4 regions of the Shewanella sp. LZH-2 genome follow, and region 1 is predicted to be linked to each of the others. Evidence: predicted binding sites of a transcription regulator. Region 1 holds the regulator's gene; each other region holds the start of a gene.
The links. The regulator LexA, encoded in region 1, represses DNA repair genes until DNA is damaged. The targets are predictions, from matches to a motif close to TACTGTATNNNNATACAGTA.
Positions count from the first base shown of each region.

Region 2: a site for LexA is predicted at 1,516-1,535, ahead of JM642_RS08910 (YebG family protein). Genes of this name have one in related genera too.
Region 3: a site for LexA is predicted at 1,696-1,715, ahead of JM642_RS07430 (DNA topoisomerase III). Genes of this name have one in related genera too.
Region 4: a site for LexA is predicted at 1,634-1,653, ahead of recN (DNA repair protein RecN). Genes of this name have one in related genera too.

Region 1 is NZ_CP069350.1:4,432,918-4,436,098, reverse strand. Features, by position in the region: gene coxB (cytochrome c oxidase subunit II) at 1-763, opposite strand, end outside; gene JM642_RS19435 (SulA-like leucine-rich domain-containing protein) at 1,169-1,681, opposite strand; gene lexA (transcriptional repressor LexA) at 1,678-2,298, opposite strand; gene plsB (glycerol-3-phosphate 1-O-acyltransferase PlsB) at 2,584-3,181, shown strand, end outside.
Region 2 is NZ_CP069350.1:1,979,018-1,982,198, forward strand. Features, by position in the region: gene JM642_RS08895 (MlaD family protein) at 1-100, opposite strand, end outside; gene JM642_RS08900 (paraquat-inducible protein A) at 87-704, opposite strand; gene JM642_RS08905 (paraquat-inducible protein A) at 706-1,341, opposite strand; gene JM642_RS08910 (YebG family protein) at 1,547-1,846, shown strand; gene JM642_RS08915 (GAF domain-containing protein) at 1,861-2,319, shown strand; gene proQ (RNA chaperone ProQ) at 2,597-3,181, shown strand, end outside.
Region 3 is NZ_CP069350.1:1,640,308-1,643,488, forward strand. Features, by position in the region: gene JM642_RS07420 (alanine/glycine:cation symporter family protein) at 1-866, opposite strand, end outside; gene JM642_RS07425 (hypothetical protein) at 1,239-1,526, opposite strand; gene JM642_RS07430 (DNA topoisomerase III) at 1,728-3,181, shown strand, end outside.
Region 4 is NZ_CP069350.1:1,245,970-1,249,150, forward strand. Features, by position in the region: gene recN (DNA repair protein RecN) at 1-1,603, opposite strand, end outside; gene JM642_RS05600 (AEC family transporter) at 1,733-2,695, opposite strand; gene lldR (LysR family transcriptional regulator LldR) at 2,948-3,181, shown strand, end outside.

The sequences.
Region 1 (3,181 bases):
CTTGTTTTTGTTCTGCAACCCAAGCATCGAACTCGGCTTCGGGCAGTGCCTGAACCACTATCGGCATAAATCCATGATCTTTGCCGCAAAGTTCGGCACATTGGCCACGGTAAATGCCGGGTTTATCGATACGGGTCCACGCCTCGTTGATAAACCCTGGGTTAGCATCTTTTTTCACTGCAAAATCTGGTACCCACCATGAATGGATAACATCTTCAGAAGTCATCAGAAAGCGGATTTTTCTATTTACAGGCAGGACAAGGGGCTTATCGACCTCGAGTAAGTAGTGCTCTCCCTTGGCCTCACTACCTTCGATTTGAGGTCTTGGTGTGGCGAGAATACTGTAAAACTCAATATCTTGATCGAAATAGCTGTAATGCCACTTCCATTGCGATCCTGTGACTTTTACCGTGAGATCGGCATTGCTGGGGTCTTCCATGGCAATCAGAGTTTTAGTTGCCGGAATCGCCATTAAGATCAGAATGATAAAGGGAATTATCGTCCAAGCGATCTCAACTTTTGTACTCTCATGGAAGTGTGACGCGACCGCGCCCTTGGATTTTCTGTGGTTGATCATGGCATAAATCATCACGCCAAAAACCACTAAGCCTATCGCGCAGCAGATATACAGAATCGTCATGTGCAGGTGGTATACCTTGCCACTGATTTCTGTTACGCCAGGCGTCATATTGAACCGCATGTCTGCTGCGGCCAACGGTGGGGCGAATAGCACCACGAGTAAACAATACAACCATTGCTTCACAAGACTTCTCCTCTGCTAATTGCAAATAGCAACTACAAAGAAGAGCAACACAGTAAGTCTCAACTCTATGCAAACTCTTCAGTTCCCAAAAAAGTGTTTCTGACTTCAACGTGCGTTGGCGGCTTACTTATGATCAAGTATTGTTACTGCTGGTATTAGCCACACTGGCACATACTGCTGAATAAACCCATTATTCTCAATTTTTGTGGGCGAGCGATATTCGAAAATAACGCGATATTTCTGCCTAAACAGGCGATATATCATGTGCGCCTAAATCAAACATACTTGCTGTTTAAAAATTGATCAAGATCACTTCTTTTTCTAATTGTCTGAAAAATTGCCAAAAAAAAGCCTCACATTCACAGGTGAGGCGGCTTTCAAGGCTAAATACGGTGTGAAAAATTTTTAATGAACAGAGCTGAAAAATGCGGGTTGAGTAAATTTAGCCGATTGTGTGAGATTGGTGCTAGAAGGTTGGTCATTCGTTGAACCTTCAAGCACGATACCCATTGCACGTGCGCTCTTTGCTACAATTTGTAGGCGACGATTATCGCGAGTATCTAGGGCGTTAATCCAAGTAATCACTGCGCTAGATGTGCCACTGGTTAAGGCTTTTTCCATCGCCCAAAGGGTTTCGACCTCATCTTTTGCGTGAACCAATAGTACGCGATCCATACGCACACCTGCGTTTGCTAATAGCTGCTTGTAGCCAATACTAGGTGGGTTGATGAGCACTATCCATCTTCCCTGTTGGCTCAGTTGGGCAAGTTGTTTGCTCAGCTGTGTCAGCTCTTGGCGCCCTTGGCTCTGAGTTGGCATAGTGACTATTGATGTATGCTGCCAGTCGGTCTCTGTATCTCGAACCGTATCGAGCCATAAACCGGGGTGACGCGGGGCATTACCTAATAGTTTGTTCATAGCCAATCTCCGTTGCGGATCACCCCTACGGCGAGCCCTTCAATTGTTAGACTTTGGAAACTCAAATCGACTTTAATCGGTGAATAGTCTTCATTCTCGGCATGTAGGTAGACTAAATTACCTTTTTTTTCAAAGCGTTTTACGGTTACATCATCATCAACGCGAGCAACAACAACTTGTCCATTGCGCGCTTGTTGTACTTTATGAACGGCAAGCAGGTCACCCTCAAGGATGCCGATATTCTTCATACTGTCGCCTTTTACGCGCAGCAGGAAATCGGCAGCAGGGTGGAACATGCTGGGGTCGACTTGGTAATACTGTTCGACATGCTCTTGGGCGAGAATAGGTTCACCCGCTGCCACTTGGCCAATCAGTGGCAAGCCTGTTTCGCGGTTATCTTCTTCCTCTACAGGGAGACGGATCCCGCGGGAAGTACCAGGCATGATCTCGATGCAGCCTTTTTTCGCCAATGCCTTAAGGTGTTCTTCTGCGGCATTTGCACTTTTAAAACCCAAACGGGTGGCAATTTCGGCCCGAGTGGGTGGCATGCCAGTCTCGGCAATATTACGTTTAATCAGCTCTAAAATTTCGGCTTGGCGTGGCGTCAACGGTCTCATGGTCTTTCCTGTTTTTCTATACAGTTACTGTTAGTATATACAGTATTATTTGTAGTGCAAGTATTAACCACTTTTAACTTGGTCAGCTAGATCTGCAAATAACCGTAATCGTCATCTATGGGGTGAATGCCATTTGCACGGCAGCAATAAATGGCGTTGCCTAAAGTGCGTTACTAAGTCATTAAAATCAGCTGCTGAATCCTGCATCTTTAGGTTGTTTGGGTATATTCTCTAGAATCTGGTATTCTATGGGGCTAATGAACGTACTTACATTGCATAAGAATAATGCCTAAACAAGACTCTCTTTGGTTGAAATCATTACGTTGGATCCAAAAGCACTTAGTGCACACTATTGTTGTGCCACAGGATCCCTTTGCCGATCTGAATCTGGATGCCTCCAGACCGCTTGCTTATGTAATGAAAACAGAATCCCTGAGTGATATTGCTGCGTTAAGCGAGATCACCACGAAACTTGGTTTGCCAAGCCCTTACGAGCCGCTGGTGGTGAATGGCGTTGTGGCGCCACGGGTGGTATGCCTTGAAGGTCGTAAGCCCTTATTTGGTGAACGCGCCAGCAATGAGCCATTCCTCGAATGTTTTATGCGTTTGTTGGCCGTCCATAAGGAAAAGCCAGAGTTAGATATCCAGCTGGTGCCTGTGAGTCTGTATTGGGGTCGTACTCCGGGTAAAGAAGACGACACCATGAAGGCGGCAGTGCTTGAGCGCGAGAACCCTACTTGGTTACGTAAGTGCTTGATGATCCTATTTTTGGGCCGTCACAACTTTGTGCAATTTTCTAATGCGGTATCGCTGCGTTACATGGCCGACGAACATGGTACCGATATGGGCATTGCCCATAAATTGGCTCGAGTAGCGAGAGTGC
Region 2 (3,181 bases), 2.2 Mb from region 1:
TACCCAGCCATGCGCCAAGCGCGAGCGCCACAATCGGGAGCAGCCAAATCGGCGAAAAGAGCTTTTTCTTCACAACTTTTGGCGATTCAATTTGTGTCATCTTGAGGTTCCAGTCGATCCCAGAGTAAACGAGTGTCTAAAACTTTTGCGGCAAGTTGCGTCAGTAAAATCACCAATGCAAATGCCGTGGCCGCAGGTGCAGGCTTTGCATCGAGTAATTGCCCCATATTCACGAGGGCAACGGTCAGCGAGATCACAAATAAATCGAGCATCGACCAGCGGCCAATCCACTCAATAACATGAAATCCCACCATAAGTTTTTGCTTTGAAATTGGTAGGTTGAAACTGATAGCACACAGATAAGTGGCTAAGCCGATAATCTTTACCCAAGGCACTAAAATACTGGCAATAAACACAATAATGGCGATGGGTAACATATCCGATTGGACTAAATGAACAATTCCGGAAAAGATCGTATCGTGACGTACCTTTCCCTGATTGGTGAGCACCGTAATGGGATAGAGGTTGGCTGGAACCAATAAAATGGCGGCAGTGATAAGCAGCGCCCAACTTTTTTGTAAGCTGTTGTAATCGCGGACCTGTAATTCTGACTCACAACGACTACAGTGGCTATCCTCACTGCTATTGAGTTGCCTACAAACGCGGCACAAACACAGGCCTAAATCCTTTCCTTGCTGCTTCATATCAGTGATGTTCCTGCATAAAAAGACCCCACATATGCTCAATATCGTATTCACGCTGTAAAAACAGGGTGACTAAAAAAAGCATGGTGAAGCAAAAGGTACCCATTCCAAAATAAATATCCGAAAAATCAGACAATTGAAATGATGAGACGAGGAAGCTAATCACATAAATCTCAAGCATTGTCAGCTGCGAAAGGAACCCCTGAAATGTGAGTAATTGTTTGAGACTATGGCGCCAAAATGGGCTCGCAAGCCCCCATTTTATAATCAAAATTTGCGCAAGAATCGATAGGATCAATAAACCAGGGCCAACCACTGCGGCAGCAAGGACGGCTAATCCGACCACCCAATAACCTTGATCGAAGACGGCAAAAGCGCCTTGAAATACCGTTGTTGTGCGAATACTGCCCAGAAAATGGATTTCTAGCACAGGAAAAAAGTTAGCAGGAAAATAGAACACCAACGCGGTAATGCACAGTGCCAACATGCCATTTACTGAACAGTATGGGGTGTCATAAAGTGCGGTGTTGCAACGCGGACACAACGCTCTGACCCCAGTTGGGAGGGCACGTTTCCGAATGGCCAAGTCGCAGGAACGACAGAGGATTACAGAGTTTTCTGCTGTATTGTCATGCATATAAAAATATTATATTAGCCCCAAAGCCACTGAGATTGAGCAAATAATCCGAAAACAACAAATTATAAGGTGAGATATCAAATTGATTGACCCATCTCCACAACATAAAGCGCAGTCATAATATCAGAATAATCAGAACACTTGCATCACTAGTTCACTTTATGTCATTCTGGTTACTGTATATAAAAACAGTGCGAGGGCGGTCATGGCAGTTATTACACAGTTTGTCGTGGTAAGAGAAGGGGTAGAAAAGATGACATTCACATCGAAAAAGGAGGCTGATGCCTACGATAAGATGCTCGACATCGCTGATAACCTCATTCCATTTATTCAGAAAGCGGAACTTGGGATTGATGAAAGTCTAACCGAACAGCTCGCATTCTATTTTGCTAACAATAAAGATGAGCTAACAAACTTGCTTAAAGGCGTGGTTCAAGTTAATAGTACGCCAACAAAACCAAACACAGCCAAAAAAGCGTCTAAGAAGGACGATGCTGCTGAATAATTTTTAGGAAGCATATGAAACCGCAATTTTATGAATCACTGAACCGTCAAGCGTTAGCGTTACTCGAAGGCGAAGATGATTTAGTGGCTGCCATGGCTAACTTTTCAGCCCTGCTTAATGACAACCTAACCGAACTAAACTGGGTAGGTTTTTACGTTATGCGCGGCGAACAGTTAGTATTAGGCCCATTCCAAGGTAAAGTGGCTTGTACCCGCATTCCGATGGGTAAAGGCGTGTGTGGCACTGCAGCACTGGCTAATCAAACTCAACGGGTTGCCGATGTGCATCAATTCGATGGACATATCGCCTGCGATGCGGCCAGTAATTCCGAAATTGTTATCCCTGTTCGCGCTAATGGTCAGGTGATTGCTGTACTGGATATTGATAGCCCTATTTTTGACCGCTTTGACGAAGAAGACCAAAAGGGCTTGGAATTATTGGTAAAAAGCTTCGAAAACTGCCTATTTGCTTAATTTGCGTACAATAACGCATAATTCATAGTCGCAATCGGTGGCGTGCGCCTTATAATAGCGCATGCCCTGATAAGGCTTGTTTGGGCATGGCCCGAATAAACCTGAGAGGTTTAGCCGTAAAAAATGGTTAACTGATATTTTTTAACTTTAGTTAACTCGGCGAGAATGTTAATTTGTACTTTGGCTCAATTGTGAGCTTAACCAAGATAAACGACACGTAAGAAGCTGATTTATATCACCTCGAATTCGATGTCCCTTTTTAACTGTGGAAGTAATGATGGAATCAACAGATAAGTTGACCGACACCAACGCAATTTTGGCGTATTTGTATGAAACATTTCCTTTGTGCTTTATTGCTGAAGGTGAAACTAAGCCATTAAAAATCGGATTGTTTCAAGATTTGGCTGAAAGGTTGGCTGATGATTCTAAAGTCAGTAAAACTCAACTGCGCGTGGCGTTAAGACGTTACACTAGCAGTTGGCGTTACCTCAAATCGGTAAAAGCTGGTGCCCAGCGTGTGGATCTTGATGGTCAGCCTTGTGGCGAGCTAGAGCAAGAACATATCGATCATGCTCAAGCCATGTTGAAAGAAAGCCAAGAAAAAGCCAAGGCTAAGCGTGCTGCTCAAGCTACCAAAGTGGCTCCGGCTGGCAAAGCTCCAGCGAAAAAGGCCCCTAAGAAAGTAGCTGTTCCTGCCCGCAAGACTGAGCGTCCTGCCAAAGTGGCTCCTAAGGCTGAACCTGCTGTTAACTTAGTCCAAGCGCAATTGACCGATTTAGCTAAGAAACAGCGTGTCAATGTTAAGTTAGGTATGACGCCAGTAGCCGGCGTGATCACTGACATTAACAAAGAAGACATTCAT
Region 3 (3,181 bases), 1.8 Mb from region 1:
AACCCTTGTTTGGCTGGATGACTCACTGCGGCGGCAGAAGAAGCGTGCGGCCCAGTACCTTGACCCGCTTCGTTGGAGTAAATACCGCGTTTTACCCCCCACATAATCGCAAGACCTAAAATCGCACCAAAGCCTGCATCGAGTCCGAAGGCACTTTTTAGGATCAGCAGAATAATGTCGGGCAGCTGGTCAATGTTAAGGGCGATAATCACGCAGGCGACAATGATATAGCCGAGCGCCATAAAAGGCACTACAGTACTGGCGAACTGCGCAATCCGTTTCACCCCTCCAAAAATAATAAAACCTAATAGCATCGCAAGAATGGCTGCTGTGACATTAGGGTCAATATTGAAGGCGGTTTTTAAGCTTGAACCAATCGAGTTGGCTTGTACCCCAGGCAGTAAAATCCCGCAGGCAAAAATGGTCGCAATGGCAAATGTCCAAGCGTACCACTTCATGCCTAAGCCTTTTTCAATATAAAAGGCGGGGCCGCCGCGGTACTCACCGTTGATTTTTTCTTTGTAGACTTGTCCTAAGGTGGATTCAACGAATGCTGAGCTTGCGCCCAGAAACGCTACCATCCACATCCAAAAAAGAGCGCCAGGGCCACCAAAGGTAATCGCCGTGGCAACACCAGCGATATTACCTGTACCAACACGACCGGCTAAGGTCATGGCTAAAGCTTGGAAGGAAGACACGCCAGCATCGGTGCTTTTGCCATCAAACATTAGACGGATCATTTCGGGTAAATGACGTAACTGTAAAAAGCGTGAGCGCAGGGAGAAAAAGAGTCCTACACCGAGGCAAAGATAAACGAGCGCGGGACTCCAGACGATATTGTTGACCGCATTAACAATCTCATTCATATAATTCAACTCCAATATTCTGTTGTTTTTTGCAGAGTTTTTAAGATTTTTTTAGGTGATTTTGGGTACTAAACAGCCAATTAGGCCTAAGGTTAAAACGCGTGTGTGCGTCCAAGAGCTTCAACATAACGATTTTTTTAGTCACTTCATAGCTAAAGTTGTTAAATATTTGATAATTTAACGTTCTTAATTTGATGGGGTTACTGAGGAGCTTTATTTGGCAGCGTGTTATCTCTGCTGCATTGAGATTTGTAATCTAGTAACTTGAATCATTGAGAAAAGCGGGGGAGATAAGGCGAATTGATTGAGACTATTAACTCAGCCAAAGTGGATAGCGGGGACGGTATTTGTGCAAGGCAAACAAAACTTGGCTTAAATTACCAGCCATAACAGCATCCACAGTCCAAATAGCCATGCCAGGCTACGGCGGCTAACGCGATGTTTTAATAGCAAAGATAGACTTACAGCTACAGGTAGAAACAGGATAAAAGCCCAAGAGAGGAACGGAACCTCAAGATTTAATGTTTCAAGACCCATCCCACAAAGCAGACTTAATGCCAGTAATAAGAGGCTATGAAATAGCATTAATTGATTGAATCTTAATACTAATGCTGGTTTAAATGCGGGTTTAGCATGATAGGGCAACGTCAGTGTATTCATCTCTTTTTCCTGATTCCTCTTTAAGTGATGGAAGGAATAATAAATTTAGATGAGAATAATTCTCAACTAAATTTACACAGCTTTAGTGTTCAGTTAGAGCTTAACGAACTAAATTGGCTCTTGAGCTAAAGAAGGCTGTTTGCACTCTTGTCTGCTTTGGGCTAAATTACACTGTAATTATATCCAGTGTTTAATGTAGATATGATCCTCTATATTGCTGAAAAACCAAGTCTTGGGCGTGCAATCGCCGATGTGCTACCAAAACCCCACAAAAAAGGTGACGGGTTTATTGAAGACGCCCAAGGAAACTGCGTGTCTTGGTGTGTTGGGCATTTGCTTGAACAGGCCGAGCCCGATGCCTATAACCCCGAGTTCAAATCGTGGAAGTTTGAGCATTTACCCATAGTGCCCGAGAAGTGGCAGCTTAAACCTAAGGCCGCGACCCGTAGCCAACTCACTGTACTTAAAAAGCTGGTAAAACAGGCCGATACCTTAGTGAATGCGGGTGATCCAGACAGGGAAGGGCAATTATTGGTTGATGAAGTAATCGCCTATTTGGGCGTGACGGGCGATAAATTACAGCAAACGCAGCGACTCCTTATCAGCGACTTAAACCCGCAGGCGGTGAAACGTGCCTTGTCGCAACTTCGTAGTAACCGTGAGTTTATTCCTTTGTCTACTTCTGCACTTGCCCGGAGCCGTGCCGATTGGCTCTATGGCATGAATATGACACGGGCCTACACCATCCAAGGGAAAAAGGTCGGCTATCAGGGCGTGCTATCCGTCGGTCGAGTGCAAACCCCGCTCCTTGGGCTTATCGTGCGCCGCGATGAGGAAATCGCGCGATTTCAATCTAAACCCTTTTATGAAGTCTTAGCGCATTTAGTAACGGATAAACAACAATCTTTCACTGCGAAGTGGCAACCCAGTGAAGCCTGTTTACCTTATATGGACGAAGAAGGGCGAGTGCTTGCTAAGGGCTTAGCACAAAATGTGGTGCGTCGGATCACCGATAAACCCGCCAAAGTGACCCAGTTAAGCACTAAGGATAAACAGCAGAATCCGCCATTACCCTACAGCTTATCGGCACTGCAAATTGATGCAGCCAAGCGGTTTGGGATGAGCGCTAAGGACGTGCTCGATACCTGCCAGAGTTTATATGAGCGCCATAAGCTGATTACCTACCCGCGCTCTGACAGCCGCTATTTACCTACAGAGCAACATGGTCTAGCAAGCAGTGTATTAGCGGCCATTATGGGGGGGGGGCCCGAGTTAGTCGCACACGCTGAGGCGCCGAATCCTCGGCTTAAATCTAAGGCGTGGGATGATAAAAAAGTCGATGCCCACCACGCCATTATTCCAACGGAAAAACAGCCCAATTTAGGCAGTTTAAGCCAGCGGGAAAGGCAGCTTTATCTACATATTGCCCGCCAGTATTTGGCGCAGTTTTACCCCGCCTATTGCTACAGTGAAACTGCGGTCGAAGTGACCATTGAAGGTGGTCTCTTTAAAACGAAGGCTAGACAGGATAAATCCCTAGGTTGGAAACAACTGTTTGCACGGGAAGCTGATGAACATAAAGAGTCTACGGGGCGAGAATCGCTTAAAAACACTGATGATAAAAGTACCGATAAGGATGCAGAAGATGAGGTGTT
Region 4 (3,181 bases), 1.4 Mb from region 1:
CAAGAAGTCTGGCTAATTCTTGGATACGTTGCTCCCTATCCAAAGGCATCATAGTGGTTTCTGTACTGCCCGCCTTGTTGAATTTATTCACAAACATATGTTGATGGCCATTACCAGCAACTTGAGGTAAATGGGTTACACAAAGTACTTGAGTCGATTCTCCTAGACTACGCAGCATTCTGCCAACCACAGCAGCGGTCGGGCCTGAAATTCCCACATCCACCTCGTCGAAAATCAGGGTAGGAGTGGCAACCTTTTTTGCAGTAATCACTTGGATGCCTAAACCGATACGCGACAATTCACCGCCAGAGGCTACCCGTGAAATCGGTTGTAAAGGCTGGCCAGGGTTGGTTGTGACCATAAACTCTATATTATCGCTGCCATTTACCGACATAATCTCGGGATTAAAATTCACTTCAATGGTGAACTTACCCTTGGGCATGTTGAGTTCGTGGATAGATTGAGTCACTAACTTATCCAGTTCTTTTGCATAACGGGCGCGGCTCTGGCTCAGTTTTTGTGCGTTCGCTAAATAAGCTGTTTTACTCGCTTCAACTTGGAGTTGGATTTCCTCTAACTTAGTTTCATCATCATCGAGGGTTGTGAGTTCCGCTTTGAGTGCCAAATGATGTTCGGCTAATTTGTCAGGGCTAACATGATGCTTACGGGCCAGTTGCATAGCCTTTGAGAGTCGTTCCTCTAAATAGGCAAAATGCGCGGGATCGAGTTCGAGTTTACTCAGGTAATGCTGTAATTCTCCCGCGCTCTCTTGTACTTGAATGAGGGCCTCATTTAACATAGTACTGACATTGGTTAATGCGGGATCATAGCTTTGCAAATTTTCAGCAAGGCTTACAGCCTTGTTAAGCAGTGACTCAATATTGCTCTCTTCGCCATCAGTGAGTAAATATAGGCTGGCTTGGCAGCTATCCACCAGTTCAGTGCCATTGGCGAGGCGTTTATGCTCTTGCTCAATGTCCTCAAATTCACCGACCTTGAGGTCGAATTCATCTAGCTCTTCAACTTGATATTGCACCAGCTGTTTTCGGGCAATACGTTCATGCTGTGAGGCTTCTAATTGCTTGAGTTCGGCTTCGATTTGTTTGCAGCGTTGATAGCTTGCTGCCACTGTGTCTATCAGTAGTCTGTGATTGGCGTAGCTGTCGAGCAAGGTGAGTTGATGCTCACTCTTTAGCATAGCGTGGTGGGCGTGCTGACCATGGATACCGACCAGCAATTGCCCGAGTAATTTCAGTTGAGTTAACGGCACAGGATTGCCATTAATGTAGGCGCGTGAGCGGCCATCACTGCCAATAGTTCGACGCAGAATACACTCATCATCAAGTTCGAGATCGTTATCTTCGAGCCAACGTTTGGCAAGGGGAACATCGTGTAGTGAAAATCGAGCACTGACTTCGGTTTTACTTGCACCAGGGCGAACGCTGCTGGCATCGGCACGATTACCTAGGCACAAACCTAAGGCGTCGATGGCGATGGATTTACCTGCGCCGGTTTCACCAGTAATGCTGGTCATACCGGGACGAAAATCCAGTTCGAGAAAACGGACGATAGCGAAATTATTGATGCTGAGTTGGCAAAGCATAATGAGTTCCTGTCGAAAAACTTACCAAATCACTGTATTGATAAACAGTATATACTGATTTTATATACAGTAAAGTGGCTTTGGGTAAATATTCGACACATTGCAATAAGCTAGAGTTTAATCGCTTGTTTATGAATAGGTTTTAACAAGTTGTTCTAAAATAGGTAAGCTAAAAAAAGTCACTATAGTGCCAAATAATATCCCCTGCGCACTGGTTGAGGCTTGGGTGTTATAGCGCTGAGCAAGTAAATAGACGCTGGCCGCCGTAGGTAAGGCACTGAGGATTACACCCATCACTAAGTAATCTCCACTAACGCCAACGCTTTTAAGCATGAAGAAAACCAATGCGGGTTGTAGGATTAATTTAAAGAGGTTGATAAGGCTAAGTTCGATAAGATTCGTCAGGCTAAATACCTTGCTATCTTTTTGGTAGCGCATGGCTTTGGCTAATACCATGCCAACGGCAAATAAAGCGCAGGGGCTTGAGGTATTGCCAATTTGTTGGATCATCATCGCTACGCCAGAGGGCAGTGTTATCCCCAATGCCGAAATTGCAATGCCGATAAAGCAGCCGATAACGATGGGATTTTTAACCACAGCTAAACACATGATCACTACGGCGTGGTGTTGTCTGTGGGTATTTGTCGTAAGCTCCAGCGAGACCAAGGCCACGGCAAACATAAGCACGGACAATAAACTGGCTATGGCGGCGGCAACTAGGGCGCTTTGTTGTTCAGGAAATATAATCACCAGCAGCGGAATACCAATAAATGCGGTATTGCCAAAGGTGGCATTTAAGGCGCGCACGGCGGCAATTGCATGCTGTTTAGGATTGAAAAGTAAGGATATACCAACACAAATCAGATAAATCATCAGCATGGCGGCGCTATAGCCTGCAATAAATCCCCATTGCAGAATTTCTTCAATCGGTTGCTGGGCCAGTGCAATCAAGAGAATGGCAGGAAACGCAATATAGTAGACATATTGATTGAGCACTTGGTCGGTTTCTACTGGGAGAAAACGCAGTTTTTGTACAAGTGTGCCGAGCAGCATGATCCCGAAGACGGCAAACAGAGGGGTTAAAATGGTCATATCCCTCACTCATCCTTTTGTGTTTTTGCTTTCCCGCAAGAAGACGTTGTGGGTGCGCTAGCAGGGAATAATACCTAGGGTAATTGACGATAATCGGTGTTAGCGCAGTAAACTTATTGGCAAAATAGCATAGGATTAGCCTTGGAAGCTATTGCGCTATGGTCGTAGAAATGAATAATTCTACGTTTAAAACACAATGAGTTAGTGCCTTATATCTGTGAGCGGCACTCACGCTAAACGATGGGATTGAACATGGCTGATGATGTTGGCGCTGAGCTGCAGTTAATTTATCTGTTTGTGCATTTGGTGAATGCGGGCAGTTTTTCTCAAGCCGCGAAAGTGCTCGATATGCCTATCGCTACTGTGAGCCGTAAGCTGGCCAAGCTTGAAGAAAAGCTCGATAAGCAATTGTTTATGCGAAGTACCCGCAAGCTGCGATTAACCGAGGAAGGTTTAGCGTTATTTCAGCGATATCAGAGTGTGATT